4 regions of the Catenovulum sp. SX2 genome follow, and region 4 is predicted to be linked to each of the others. Evidence: predicted binding sites of a transcription regulator. Region 4 holds the regulator's gene; each other region holds the start of a gene.
The links. The regulator LexA, encoded in region 4, represses DNA repair genes until DNA is damaged. The targets are predictions, from matches to a motif close to TACTGTATNNNNATACAGTA.
Positions count from the first base shown of each region.

Region 1: ACMZOO_RS10695 (YebG family protein) is a predicted target of LexA. The motif match lies at 1,249-1,268, and genes of this name have one in related genera.
Region 2: uvrD (DNA helicase II) is a predicted target of LexA. The motif match lies at 1,885-1,904, and genes of this name have one in related genera.
Region 3: recG (ATP-dependent DNA helicase RecG) is a predicted target of LexA. The motif match lies at 1,153-1,172, and genes of this name have one in related genera.

Region 1 is NZ_CP182493.1:2,538,686-2,541,904, forward strand. Features, by position in the region: gene ACMZOO_RS10690 (DUF6351 family protein) at 1-640, opposite strand, end outside; gene ACMZOO_RS10695 (YebG family protein) at 923-1,237, opposite strand; gene panP (pyridoxal-dependent aspartate 1-decarboxylase PanP) at 1,406-3,073, shown strand; gene rnr (ribonuclease R) at 3,075-3,219, shown strand, end outside.
Region 2 is NZ_CP182493.1:1,781,611-1,784,829, forward strand. Features, by position in the region: gene uvrD (DNA helicase II) at 1-1,846, opposite strand, end outside; gene ACMZOO_RS07480 (FAD-dependent oxidoreductase) at 2,774-3,219, opposite strand, start outside.
Region 3 is NZ_CP182493.1:1,797,594-1,800,812, forward strand. Features, by position in the region: gene ACMZOO_RS07530 (ATP-binding protein) at 1-1,046, opposite strand, end outside; gene recG (ATP-dependent DNA helicase RecG) at 1,184-3,219, shown strand, end outside.
Region 4 is NZ_CP182493.1:1,663,027-1,666,245, forward strand. Features, by position in the region: gene coxB (cytochrome c oxidase subunit II) at 1-1,063, opposite strand, end outside; gene lexA (transcriptional repressor LexA) at 1,434-2,057, opposite strand; gene plsB (glycerol-3-phosphate 1-O-acyltransferase PlsB) at 2,221-3,219, shown strand, end outside.

The sequences.
Region 1 (3,219 bases), 880 kb from region 4:
GTTCAATGAGTTTGGCTGGACGCATATCGCCTTGTTTAAACCCTATGCCAGCCCCTCCGGCAAACTGGTAAACTAACTTATTGTTCCACAAAGACTTAGACTTCCTGTCATCGATTTCGTCTACTGTGATCGGCATCGCGATTAAATAGACATATCTATGGATCACACCATATTCAACTCGTACTAAAGTCTGATGTGCTCCAATTGGTTGTTGTTGGTACTGGCTAATTTTTTCGCCATCTATAACATAATATTTCAACCCTGAAGGTATTTGGCAATCTTTACTGAAACCTACAATGTTATCTCTGTTATTACGGTCACTGTGTTCTTTATAAATTGGTGTGCCCCAGCCATGTTGATTGTCGACTAATGGTTGGCCTAAACCTGATTTTTCAGTCATGCAAACAAAAGGATATTGTAAATCGCCAGAATAAAGTGGTTTGAGTGGGCCAACTTCACCTAGTTGTATAGGGTAGTTAAAGGTATCCAATGGCCTTGGTGTGTGGCGTATATGTTTGTCTGGAATTAACAGCGGCGCTGTTTCCACAGGTGGCAGTGCGGTAATCATTTGTGGATTGGTTTGTTCATTGGAAATAAACGCGGTGGTAAAACCAATAATTGCGCAAATGGCTATAAGCATCCCTGTCAGCCGTTTTACTCTTATCATCACAGAGACCTCACAGCTTTAGAATTGACCTATGCTCAGGCTTAATTCTGGGGTTATGTTAATAAATGGTTAACGGGTGTTTTAGTTAAGTGTAGAAGTGCGAATAAATTTTGTACAGAAAACCTACAATATTTAATTAGCCTTAGCTGAGGTCAATTGCCTTAGGGAGATAAGGTGAAGTTAGGTAATAAAAAAGCACAGCTAAGTATCAGCGTACTTAGCTGTCGATGGAAAGTTAGAGTATTTGGCTACTGCTTAACTAACTTTGTTTAATTTAGTTACTTTATTTGCGTCTGAAGAAGCTTCTGCATCAGTTGTTGGTTCAGCAAAATCTAATTTGGTTAATTCAGATGCTTTACCTTTAAATGCTTTGGCGAATAAGTCTTTGTTGCGTGCAACCAAGCGACCAATATCGTCAAGTTTGTCACTTTCTATTCCAGGCACATTTTCTTCAATTGCGTTGGCAATCGCCTCGGCTAATTCCAACATTTGGTCATGTGCGTCTGCATCTTTTTTATTGGTAAACATTTTTCCATCCCGATCACATTGCCATAGTGCTTTGACAGCCATTTATTTTCTCCAACTGTTTATTTATACAGTTAATTTAATGCATAATGGTGCTTGTGTACAGTTTTTATTCATCTAACAGGCGATTTTTTATGCTAATAGTGAAAATAATTACTCAGATACGAGACAAGTTATCTAAACTTAATTAAAGTTGGCAGATTCGTGACAGTGATGCAGTTGCAAACACAGGTGAAAGAACAAAATAATAAGGTAGCAAAAGCCGATATAGAGTCGCTTCATCGTATATTTACGGTGCCAGAAGCACCTGACTCAACCTTAGGTAAAATAGACAGCGAGATCTCGCAAAACCTTGCTGGATTTCTCAAAGAACACGTTGTGGCTAAAGCAATTTCGCTTGGCGATATTGAACGTGATTTTTTTGATCCTTGCATTCCTGACCAGCCAACATTTGTTTCTGAGCATACCAAGTTTTTATTAGAAAAATTGGTTGCGCAGTCGGTGCACACAGCCGCACCAAGTTTTATTGGCCATATGACATCGGCTTTACCTTATTTTATGTTGCCGCTGTCAAAAATCATGATTGCGCTGAATCAAAACTTGGTCAAAATTGAAACTTCCAAAGCTTTTACCCCGTTAGAGCGGCAAGTTTTGGGCATGATGCATAAATTGATTTATCACAATAATCCAGCTTTTTACGCTGATTATATGCATTCTGAATCAGATTCATTAGGTGCATTTTGCTCAGGGGGCACAATTGCCAACATCAGTGCTTTGTGGGTTGCACGCAATCAGTTATTAAAAGCCGATGGTCAGTTTCCTGGTGTGGCTAAAGCAGGCATTTTTAAAGCTATGCTGCATTATGGATACCAAGGCATGGCGGTTTTGGTGTCGCGTCGTGGCCATTATTCATTAGCTAAAGCTGCGGATGTATTAGGTTTAGGCCGAGATGATTTAATCGCGATAGATGTGGATGACAAGCATAGAGTTGATGTAGCAAAAATGCGTGAAAAAGCTTATCAACTCAAACAGCAAAAAATTGCAGTATTAGCCATTGTTGGTGTTGCTGGCACAACCGAAACCGGCACCATAGATCCACTCGATGAATTAGCTGATTTAGCAGCAGAGTTAAACTGTCACTTCCATGTTGATGCGGCTTGGGGTGGGGCAACTTTATTCTCAGAACAACACAAACATCTATTAACTGGCATTGAACGAGCAGATAGCGTGACTATAGATGCGCATAAACAAATGTATGTGCCTATGGGCGCGGGTATGGTGTTGTTTAAGTCGCCGAAACTTGCCAGTGAAATTGAGCATCATGCAGAATATGTGTTACGTAAAGGCTCTAAAGATTTAGGTTCGCACACGCTTGAAGGCTCACGCCCAGGAATGGCTATGCTGGTTTATTCGGCGCTGAATATATTGGGGCGACAAGGCTACCAATTGTTGATTGATCAAAGCTTACAAAAAGCGCAATATTTCGCCGGTATCATTCAACAACATAAAGATTTCGAGCTAGTCACACAGCCTGAGTTATGCATATTAACCTATAGATATGTGCCAGCTGCCGTAAAATCCTTATTGGGTTCTGCAGATCAAGCACTAACACAAACTATCAATGAGTATTTGGACGACTTAACTCGTTTTGTACAAAAACGTCAGCGTGAGGCGGGCAAATCTTTTGTTAGTCGAACACGGATTAATGTCGCAAAATACCATGGTCAGGTGGTGACGGTTTTTCGAGTGGTGTTGGCTAATCCACTGACAACAGAGCTTATATTGCGAGATATTTTAGCTGAACAACAAGTATTGGCATTAGAAAGCGAAATCGCCTTGCCTAAACTCAATCAATTAACCCAGAGGTTAACAACCAATTAGAATGAATTCATCTTCAACCCAACTCAATTATCATCCACTATTGGCGGAAAAAGTTTGCCAATTTGTCAGCGAGCAATCTCAGCCTATTTCTTATGTTGAATTGTGCAATCAATTTAATATCAACGACAAAGATGCTCAGCACGAAC
Region 2 (3,219 bases), 120 kb from region 4:
GCGATTCTGCATAAGTTAAATATAGCTGCTGTTTTGCCCTTGTCATGCCGACATAACATAATCTTCGTTCTTCTTCCATGCGGCCTGATTCTTCTGTGGTTTGTAAACTTGGAAACATGCCTTCTTCCACGCCACCAATAAACACCAGTGGAAACTCCAACCCCTTAGCACTGTGCAAGGTCATCATTTGCACTGCATCTTGATTACGCTCAGCTTGGTTTTCGCCTGATTCTAGCGCTGCGTGCGATAAAAACGCGCTTAAATCTGATAACTCAGGCTCGGTATTTTCAAACTGGCGGCAAGCCGTAACTAACTCCTCTAAGTTTTCGATACGTGCTTGCGCTTTTTCGCCTTTTTCTGATTGATACATAAAATGTAAACCAGAAGATTTAATCACTACATCACACTGACGATACAAAACTAAGTCTTCAATTTCATGCTCTAGTTCATTTATTTTATTCACAAAACTACTAACTGAATTGGCCGCGCGACCTGTCAGTAACTTTGCCGACACCAAATTTTCAGACGCTTGCCACATAGTTTGTTGGTGTTCACGCGCATATTGACGAATTTGTTGTAGAGATTTTTCACCTATACCACGCGTTGGTGTGTTGATAATACGCTCAAACGCTGCATCATCTTGGCGATTGTTTAACAAACGCATATATGCCAACGCATCTTTAATTTCTTGGCGCTCGAAGAAACGTAAACCGCCATAAATTCGGTACGGTATATTTTCAACAATCAACGCTTCTTCTAACACTCGCGATTGCGCATTACTACGGTATAAAATGGCACTGTCTTTTAACGCATTGCCTTGCTCTAACCACTCTTTGATACGGCCAACAATAAAACGAGCTTCATCGAGTTCGTTAAAAGCAGAATAAAGTTTGATTGCTTCGCCATCACCTGCTTGAGTCCACAAGTTTTTGCCTAAACGACCAGAATTGTGGGCAATAACCGCATTGGCGGCTTTCAAAATTGTCCCGCTGGAACGATAGTTTTGTTCTAGGCGGATCATATGTGCATCGGGAAAATCGTCTAAAAAGCGTTGGATGTTTTCAACTTTAGCACCACGCCAACCGTAGATAGATTGGTCATCATCACCGACTATACTGATAAAGTTGTCGGCGTCGGCCAATAAACGTAACCAGGCATATTGAATGCTGTTGGTATCTTGAAATTCGTCAACTAAAACGTGTTTAAATCTTTGTTGATAGTGACGCAATAAATGCGGATGTTTTAGCCATAATTCGTGTGCACGTAGTAATAGCTCAGCAAAATCGACTAGGCCAGATCGGTCACAGGTTTCTTGATAAGCTTGGTAAATGCGTTTCCAGACTTCGTCTTGTTGGTTGCCCCAAGTTTCTATGTGGTGTGGACGCAAACCTTCGTCTTTTTGCCCATTGATGTACCACATGGCTTGTTTTGGTGGCCATTTTTTTTCGTCTAAATCGAGTGCACGTACTACGCGTTTTATCAGGCGCAATTGGTCGTCGGCATCGAGTATTTGAAAACCTTCTGGCAAACCAGCATCGGCATAATGCAATCGCAACATACGGTGAGCTAATCCATGAAATGTGCCTATCCACATGCTTTGCACTGAGGTTTGCAATAAATCTTCTACCCTGTGGCGCATTTCTGCCGCCGCTTTGTTGGTAAAAGTTACCGCTAAAATTGAATGGGGGGAGATGTTTTCTGCTTGTATCAACCAAGCGATACGTTGCACCAGCACACGTGTTTTACCACTACCAGCACCTGCAAGTAACAGCATTGATTGTTGTGGCGCGGCAACTGCCTCGCGCTGTTTGTCATTTAACCCATCAATTAAACCATGAATATCCATGCATTCGACCTTCGCATTTTTTATAACTGCGCGCAGTATACTGGATAAACGGACAGTTCCCAAGTTTGGATTCGTTGGCGCTGGTAGCATGGTGCACTATATTCAAGCGAGCAAATGGGGAGTTACTCACAAAAACGCTTCAAGCACATCCTTGTGTCGCTCGCATAAGATATCCCTATCTTATGAAGTTTTGTTCGCAACCCACCCATTCACTAGCTTTAACATCGAAGTCGCTCGGCGTTCAAACCTTGTCTGGTGACGTCGAATATTTTGCGAAAAATGGAGAACTGAACTTTTTGAAAAGCATCCTTCAAATTAGATTTAATACCACCAAACGGCGACACATCCACCAGCAACTCACCTGCCCAATCAAAAGCCAATTCGAATGGGCTTGAATACACCAAACAAGCAGCGGCAACCCCAACAGCACCACCGATGTCAGACTAAAGCCTGTTTGAATGCTGGTTTTCAAAAACTTCTTTATCAGGGATGATAAAGCAGAGCGCCCATGGATGGGTTTACCGCGTTTTTTGAAAATCATGCTTGAAACGGGCTTTTTTACCACAAATCTAGCAGCGATAAATCCGACAGCAACTCATAAGCACGGTCGAAAGCCGATTCGAATGCTAATTTTATAAAACTTCAATAGATAGGGATATCTTTTGGGAGCGGCCATGAATTGGCGAACAGCGTTTTTATAAATTTATGCTTCGAGTGGGCTTGATTACCACAGACGACCGAGCTGCGATAAATGCACCAGCAACTCACAAGTTCAATCAAAAGCTGATTCGAATGCTAATTTTATAAAACTTCAAAAGATAGGGATATCTTTTGGGAGCGGCCATGGACTGGCGAACAGCGTTTTTATAAAATTATGCTTCGAATGGGCTTGAATGCCACCAAATGTGCAGCGATTAACACCCAAACTCAAATAACATTCGCTATTTTCGCTGCTTGATAAATCGCTCTTTCGGCATCTAACTCCGCCGCTTTGGCCGCACCACCAATAAAATGTACTTTCTGTTTTAACTGCACAATCCATGACGGAATAACCGACTCCTGGCCGCTACAAATCACAATATTATTCACCTCAAGCAACCTAGTTTGCCCATCATGTTCGATGACTAAACCTTGCTGATTAATTTCTTGATAACTAACACCCGACAACATATGCACCTTATGCTGCTGCAAATGCGCTTTATGGATCCACCCTGTGGTTTTCGCTAAGTTTTTACCAATAGCTTCAGCTTTGCGCTGCAATAAATAAATATCTGAATTTGCACTAACATGAGGTTTCCTTAAACCAGCTTGATGTTCAAGGGTAAGATCTATGCCCCATTGCTGACAATAAAGCTCGGCATCACTCTTGCCGC
Region 3 (3,219 bases), 130 kb from region 4:
TAATCCTGCATATATTGGTGGTGATTTGCCGCAAATCCAGCATCCATTAAAATGGTAATGTTCTTCCCTTCTACTTGCTCAGCTGAATAATAAAACATACGTTCAGCACTGCTTGAAAAGAACTTAATTTGCCCTTTGCCATCACATAAAACAATTGCGTCAGTTAAGCAGGCAAAAACGGCTAGACGTTGCGACTCACTGGTGCTCAGCTGTTGTTGTGCATCAGATAGAGCAACAAGAGTTTCATCAACTTCACTAGTTAATTTTTCTTTTGTGCGTTTAATTTGCTCAAAAATGTATTGCTCATTTTCCAATGCAAACCACAAAGCCACGCCATAGGCAAGCAAACGCAATAAATGCCAGCCCCACCAAGAAACATCCCACAACACAGATTGTTGAAACATCACAGCTGCAAAACCAAACATACTTGCATGCAATACAAATAAGAGATCATCTGTTTTGCGCAACTGCTTATAGACAAAAATTAATCGCAGCGCCGCCAGTAATAAACCCGCGCCACCTACTTTATTGAGCATCACAGCAGTAAAGGTGAAGCCCTGTTCATCCGCCATAACCGGAATAAGCTCAGCAAAAAGTAGCGAACAAACAATAAATATCAGGGTAAAAATAGCGGTCAAGACAATTATTCGGCTTGTCAGCTTCTGTTGTAGGCGCATTGGCAAGCATACGCACGCGAATAAAATTCCACCAACAAAAGTCGCACAAGAGTGCAGCCAAACAAATAATTTGCCAGGTTCAACCAAAGCATGGGCAATATCCAACAACCCCATAGCACACAAAGCACTAGCAATGACTATATTAAAACTAGTCCCTCGGCCATTTTTAGCTAAATTCAGTAATAAATAACAAACGAATAACGCTATTACACCACCAAAAACTTCAACCGCACTATGGAAGGGTATCTGTTGCCAGCGTAAATCGGCTAATACAGTTTTGGCCAAAACGAGTGTAGATATATGTACTATCACACTAGCAACAATAGCAATGCTAATGGCGCGAATTTTAGAAAATTTAATAGGTTCCATCCGAAAGTCTATATTGACAGCAATCTAACTAAAATATAGCTGAGATAGAGAAAAATTTGCCGAATAAATAACAAAACTTGCAATTAATCAAACGCCCAGCTTAATATACTGTTAATTTCACCAGTATATTGCTTCACATGTCGTTATCGCGCTTAGCTTCACAATCTGTCACTACACTTACTGGCGTTGGTGCCAAAGTTGCGCAAAAGTTGGCGCAAATACATATTCAGTCAGTTGAAGATCTACTTTTTCACTTTCCGTTGCGCTACCAAGACAGAACTCGTATTTATGCAATTAACGACCTATTACCTGAAATAACTGCCACTGTAATTGGCGAAGTTACTGCAAGCCAAATTGTATTTGGGCGTAAACGCATGCTGATATGCAAAATTAGCGATGGACAACAAAGTTTAACCTTACGCTTTTTTAATTTTTCCGCGGCGCAAAAAAATCAGTTTGCGATAGGTAAACACGTCAAAGCTTTTGGCGAAGTAAAACGTGGTAAACAAGGTTACGAAATCATCCACCCAGAATACAAAGTGGGAGACTTTGATAGTTTGCAACATGTTGAAGAAGCGTTTACGCCAATCTACCCAACAACTGAAGGTTTAAAACAAAACACGCTACGTAATTTAACCGACCAAGCGCTCGCTAGATTAAAAACAGCAGAAATCGCCGAACTTATCCCAATAGCGGATGTAGCAACACAATATACGTTAACCCAAGCAATTCAGATGTTACATAGGCCTACGCCAGATGTATCACTTGCAGAACTAGAAGCGGGTACACACCCAGCGCAACAACGTTTAGCTTTTGAAGAATTGGTCGCGCATAATCTCAGTATGCAAAAACTGCGGCAGCAAACTCAGCAACATCCATCTGTCGCCATAACACCAGCACAAAAGTTATTAAGCGACTTTATTAATACTTTGCCATTTCAGCCAACATCAGCCCAGAGTCGTGTGGTCGCTGAAATTCAACAAGATATGCAGCAGCCCCACCCTATGTTGCGTTTAGTGCAAGGAGACGTTGGTTCAGGCAAAACCTTAGTTGCGGCGCTAGCCGCGTTATCGGCACTGCAACAAGGTTACCAAGTTGCATTAATGGCACCAACCGAGATCCTCGCTGAACAACACGCAATTAATTTCGCCAACTGGTTAACGCCGCTCGGCTTTAAAGTTGATTGGTTAGCCGGCAAACTCACAGCCAAACAAAAACGCGAAGCTCAAGCTAGAATTGCCAGCGGCGAAAGCCAAATGGTCGTCGGAACTCACGCGTTATTTCAGCAAGATGTCGAATTTGCCAAGTTAGCTTTGGTCGTTATAGATGAACAACATAGATTTGGTGTCCATCAGCGCATGAGTTTACGCGACAAAGGGATTAACAGTGGCTTGTACCCACACCAGTTAATCATGACAGCGACGCCAATACCAAGAACACTTGCAATGACAGCTTATGCCGACTTAACCACCTCGGTTATTGATGAACTGCCACCTGGGCGCACACCTGTCACCACTGTGGTATTGCCCGACAGCCGCCGCGAAGAAGTGATCAAACGAGTATATCAAGCGTGCAAACAAGAAAAACGCCAAGCTTATTGGGTATGTACGCTAATTGAAGAATCAGAAGTTTTACAATGCCAAGCAGCAGAAGATACAGCAGAACAATTGCAACAAGCTTTACCTGATTTAAGCATAGGTTTAGTCCATGGGCGGATGAAAGCGGGTGAAAAACAGCAAGTAATGCAAGGATTTAAACAAGGTGAAACAGATTTATTAGTTGCCACAACAGTCATTGAGGTTGGTGTCGATGTACCCAACGCCAGTTTGATGATAATTGAAAATCCTGAACGTTTAGGTTTAGCTCAATTACACCAATTGCGAGGTCGAGTTGGCCGTGGCGCAGTGGCTAGCCATTGTTTATTAATGTACAAATCACCATTATCACAAACAGGGCAAAAACGCCTTGCTGTGATGCGTGAAAGCACTGACGGTTTTTATATTGCGCAAAAAGATTTAGAAATACGTGGGCCGGGGGAATTATTAGGTACTAAACAAACTGGTGAAATGTCGTTTAAAGTGGCAGATTTATTACGCGATAGCCAACTGATTAGCCCAGCACGAAAATGTGCGCGCAAAATATTGCAGCAAAATGATATAGCCGAGTTATTGAT
Region 4 (3,219 bases):
TACCCCAAGCGTTGCGCTCGTAGGTAACAACTGCCGCTATTTGTTTTAAACTCATCTGTTTAGCAAAAGCTTGCATGGCCGTACCTTTTTTACCATTAACCACTATATCAATATGGCCGTTTACATCACCCAAGGTTATTGGGCTGTTAATTAATGATGGAAATACCCCAGGTAACCCAGCGCCATTGGCTTGATGACAAGCCGCACAATAACCCATGTATGCCGCTTCACCTTCTTTCATCAACTCTTCAAAGCTCATGTTCATTGCCAATAATCTAGCTTCTTCTGCGGCAGCAGCAGCTTTAAGCGCTTTTTGCTGAGCCATCCACTCATCAAACTCTTCTGGTGGCAAAGCTTTGACCACTACAGGCATAAAACCATGATCTTTACCGCATAATTCAGCACATTGACCTCGGTAAATGCCGGGCTCGTTTACGCGAGTCCAAGCTTCATTAATAAAACCAGGGTTTGCATCTTTTTTCACAGCAAAATCAGGCACCCACCAGCTATGAATTACATCATCTGAAGTCATTAAAAAACGGACTTTGCGGTTGGTTGGAATGACTAAAGGTTTATCCACCTCAAGTAAATAGGTATCACCTTTTACCCATTTATTCTGGATTTGTTCCATTGGGGTCGACATCAAACTATAAAACTCAATGTCATCATCTAGGTATTTGTAATGCCATTTCCACTGTGAGCCTGTCACGACAATGCTAATGTCAGACTCGGAAGCGTCTTCCATTTCAAACAAGGTTTTTGTAGCTGGGATTGCCATACCAATCAAAATGAAAAAGGGTACTATAGTCCATGCCACTTCCACTTTTAGGCTTTCATGAAAATTGGCCGCTTTCACCCCTCTTGATTTACGGTGAAATACCATAGCCCACAGCATTGCACCAAAAACCACAACCCCAATGGCGATACAGATATAAAATATCGTCATATGTAAGTCATAAACTTTTTGGCTTATGTCTGTTACCCCAACCGGCAAGTTTAGATCACTCCGCTCGTTTGAAGCTAAACATACAAAAGATAAGCTAGACGCTATAACAGCGAAGATAAATGCAACAACTCTTTTGACCACAGCTAAAACTCCTTGTTTTTTGCTGATCAATTGGCGTGTAGAAGTTAGATTGTTAGCGCAACGATTCCCACATCAATTAATACAACATTAGTTTTATTTTATTACTGCGTATACAAACATGCGTTTGCATAGGTTATGAATAAAAAATAGACAATGATTTGCATTAGATCCAATAACAAACAAAAATATTTTTATTTTTTAACAATTAAGCGAGGGAATTTATTAGATATTAGTTGAAAGGAAAAAACAGCAAGCGGCAAGATCATAGCAATAAAGGCGAGTGCAAGGTAAATAACCACTTAACACTCTTCTTTATTACACAAAGGAGAAAAAGGAAAAATAAAACTTAGAAGCCACCTGTACTTCTAACAACACCAACAGCTAAACCTTCAATTGCAAAAGGTGTAGTGGTTAAATCAACTTCTATTGGTGCAAAATCAGCATTTTCGGCAATTAGAATAACTTTATGGCCTTTTTGTTGATAACGTTTAACAGTTACGTCATCTTCGACCCGAGCTACCACAACTTGACCATTTTGTGCAGTTTGAGTTTTATGTACAGCCAATAGGTCACCATCTAAAATACCAACATCTATCATACTGTCGCCGTGTACACGCAGTAAAAAATCTGCATTTGGTCGAAACAATGCAGGGTCAACTTTATAGTGTTGTTCAACGTGTTCAGTTGCTAATATTGGGTTACCAGCCGCTACACGGCCAATTAGCGGTAAACCTTCCTCTTCAACTAAGTCACCATCTTGGGCAACTAAGCGAATACCACGTGAGGTACCGGCCATAATCTCAATCACACCTTTTTTCGCTAACGCTTTTAAGTGTTCTTCCGCAGCATTGGGTGATTTAAAACCTAAAATTTTCGCTATTTCAGCACGCGTTGGTGGCATGCCAGTTTCTTGAATATTGTCTTTTATCAGCTGTAATATTTCGCTTTGTCTTGGCGTGAGTGGGCGCATAACAATGTTTATCCATACAGTACAAAGTACTGTTAGTATATACAGGCTAGATAAAAACACAAGCTCAAGCTGAATTTAATCCAACATTTGCAAAATCCGAAGCTAACCAAATAATAAGTTGCCGTGCTACAATAACGGCAAATTTTTTTCTACTTGTTATTAGATGACTGACTACAAAAAGCTATTCAGCTATTTAATTGAATACCCCACACGCTTGTTAACAAAGTCAAAATTGGTATTAGGCCAGTTTGATAAGCTCACACAAGACTGTGGTACACAGCCAATATTTTATGTATTAAAACACGATTCGATAACCGATTTATTGGTGTTAAAACGAGCCTGTAGTAAAGCAGGTTTACCTAGCCCATTTAAGCCGGTAAAAATTGGTGAGCAGCTGTTTCGCCGCTACGTGTGTTTAGATAAATTACAACCTGTGTTACAAAAATCGTCTGGTGAAACCGACGCGAAAGCACAAATACAAACCGTATTGGATTTACATACAGTCAACACAGATTTAGACGCCAAACTTGTGCCTTGTTTTGTCGCTTGGGGGCGCTCACCGGGTGTTGAAACCAATAACATAAAAACCTTGTTCAACGACCAAAGAAAACCTAGCTGGTTGAAAAAGTTCTTTATAGTGTTGTTTTCCGGCCGAGATAACTTCATTTCAATTAATGAACCGCTATCCATTCGTCATGTTGTTGAAAACTATGGTTCAGATGATGAAATCAGCCACAAATTGTTACGTGTTGCGCGTTTTCACTTCCAGCGCCAACGTCTTGCTATGGCAGGGCCGCGTTTATGGCAACGCGATAATTTAATTACCTCGTTATTAGCGTCCCCTGTTATAAAAAAAGCGATTGAAGACGAAGCGAAAAGTAAAAATATTCCAATCGAAAAAGCCCGTCAAACAGCAAAATCCTATTTGGACGAAATGTCTGCCGATTATCGTGAAAGCCACATTAGACTGCTTGATCGTATTATGACTTGGGTTTGGAACAAACTCTATTCTGGTCTTGAAGTGAAAAATGGCGATGCTGTACGTAAACTTGCACAAGATGGTCATGAGCTTATCTATGTACCTTGTCATCGTAGCCATATGGATTACCTACTGCTCACTTATGTAATTTATTACCAAGGTTTAGTACCACCACATATCGCA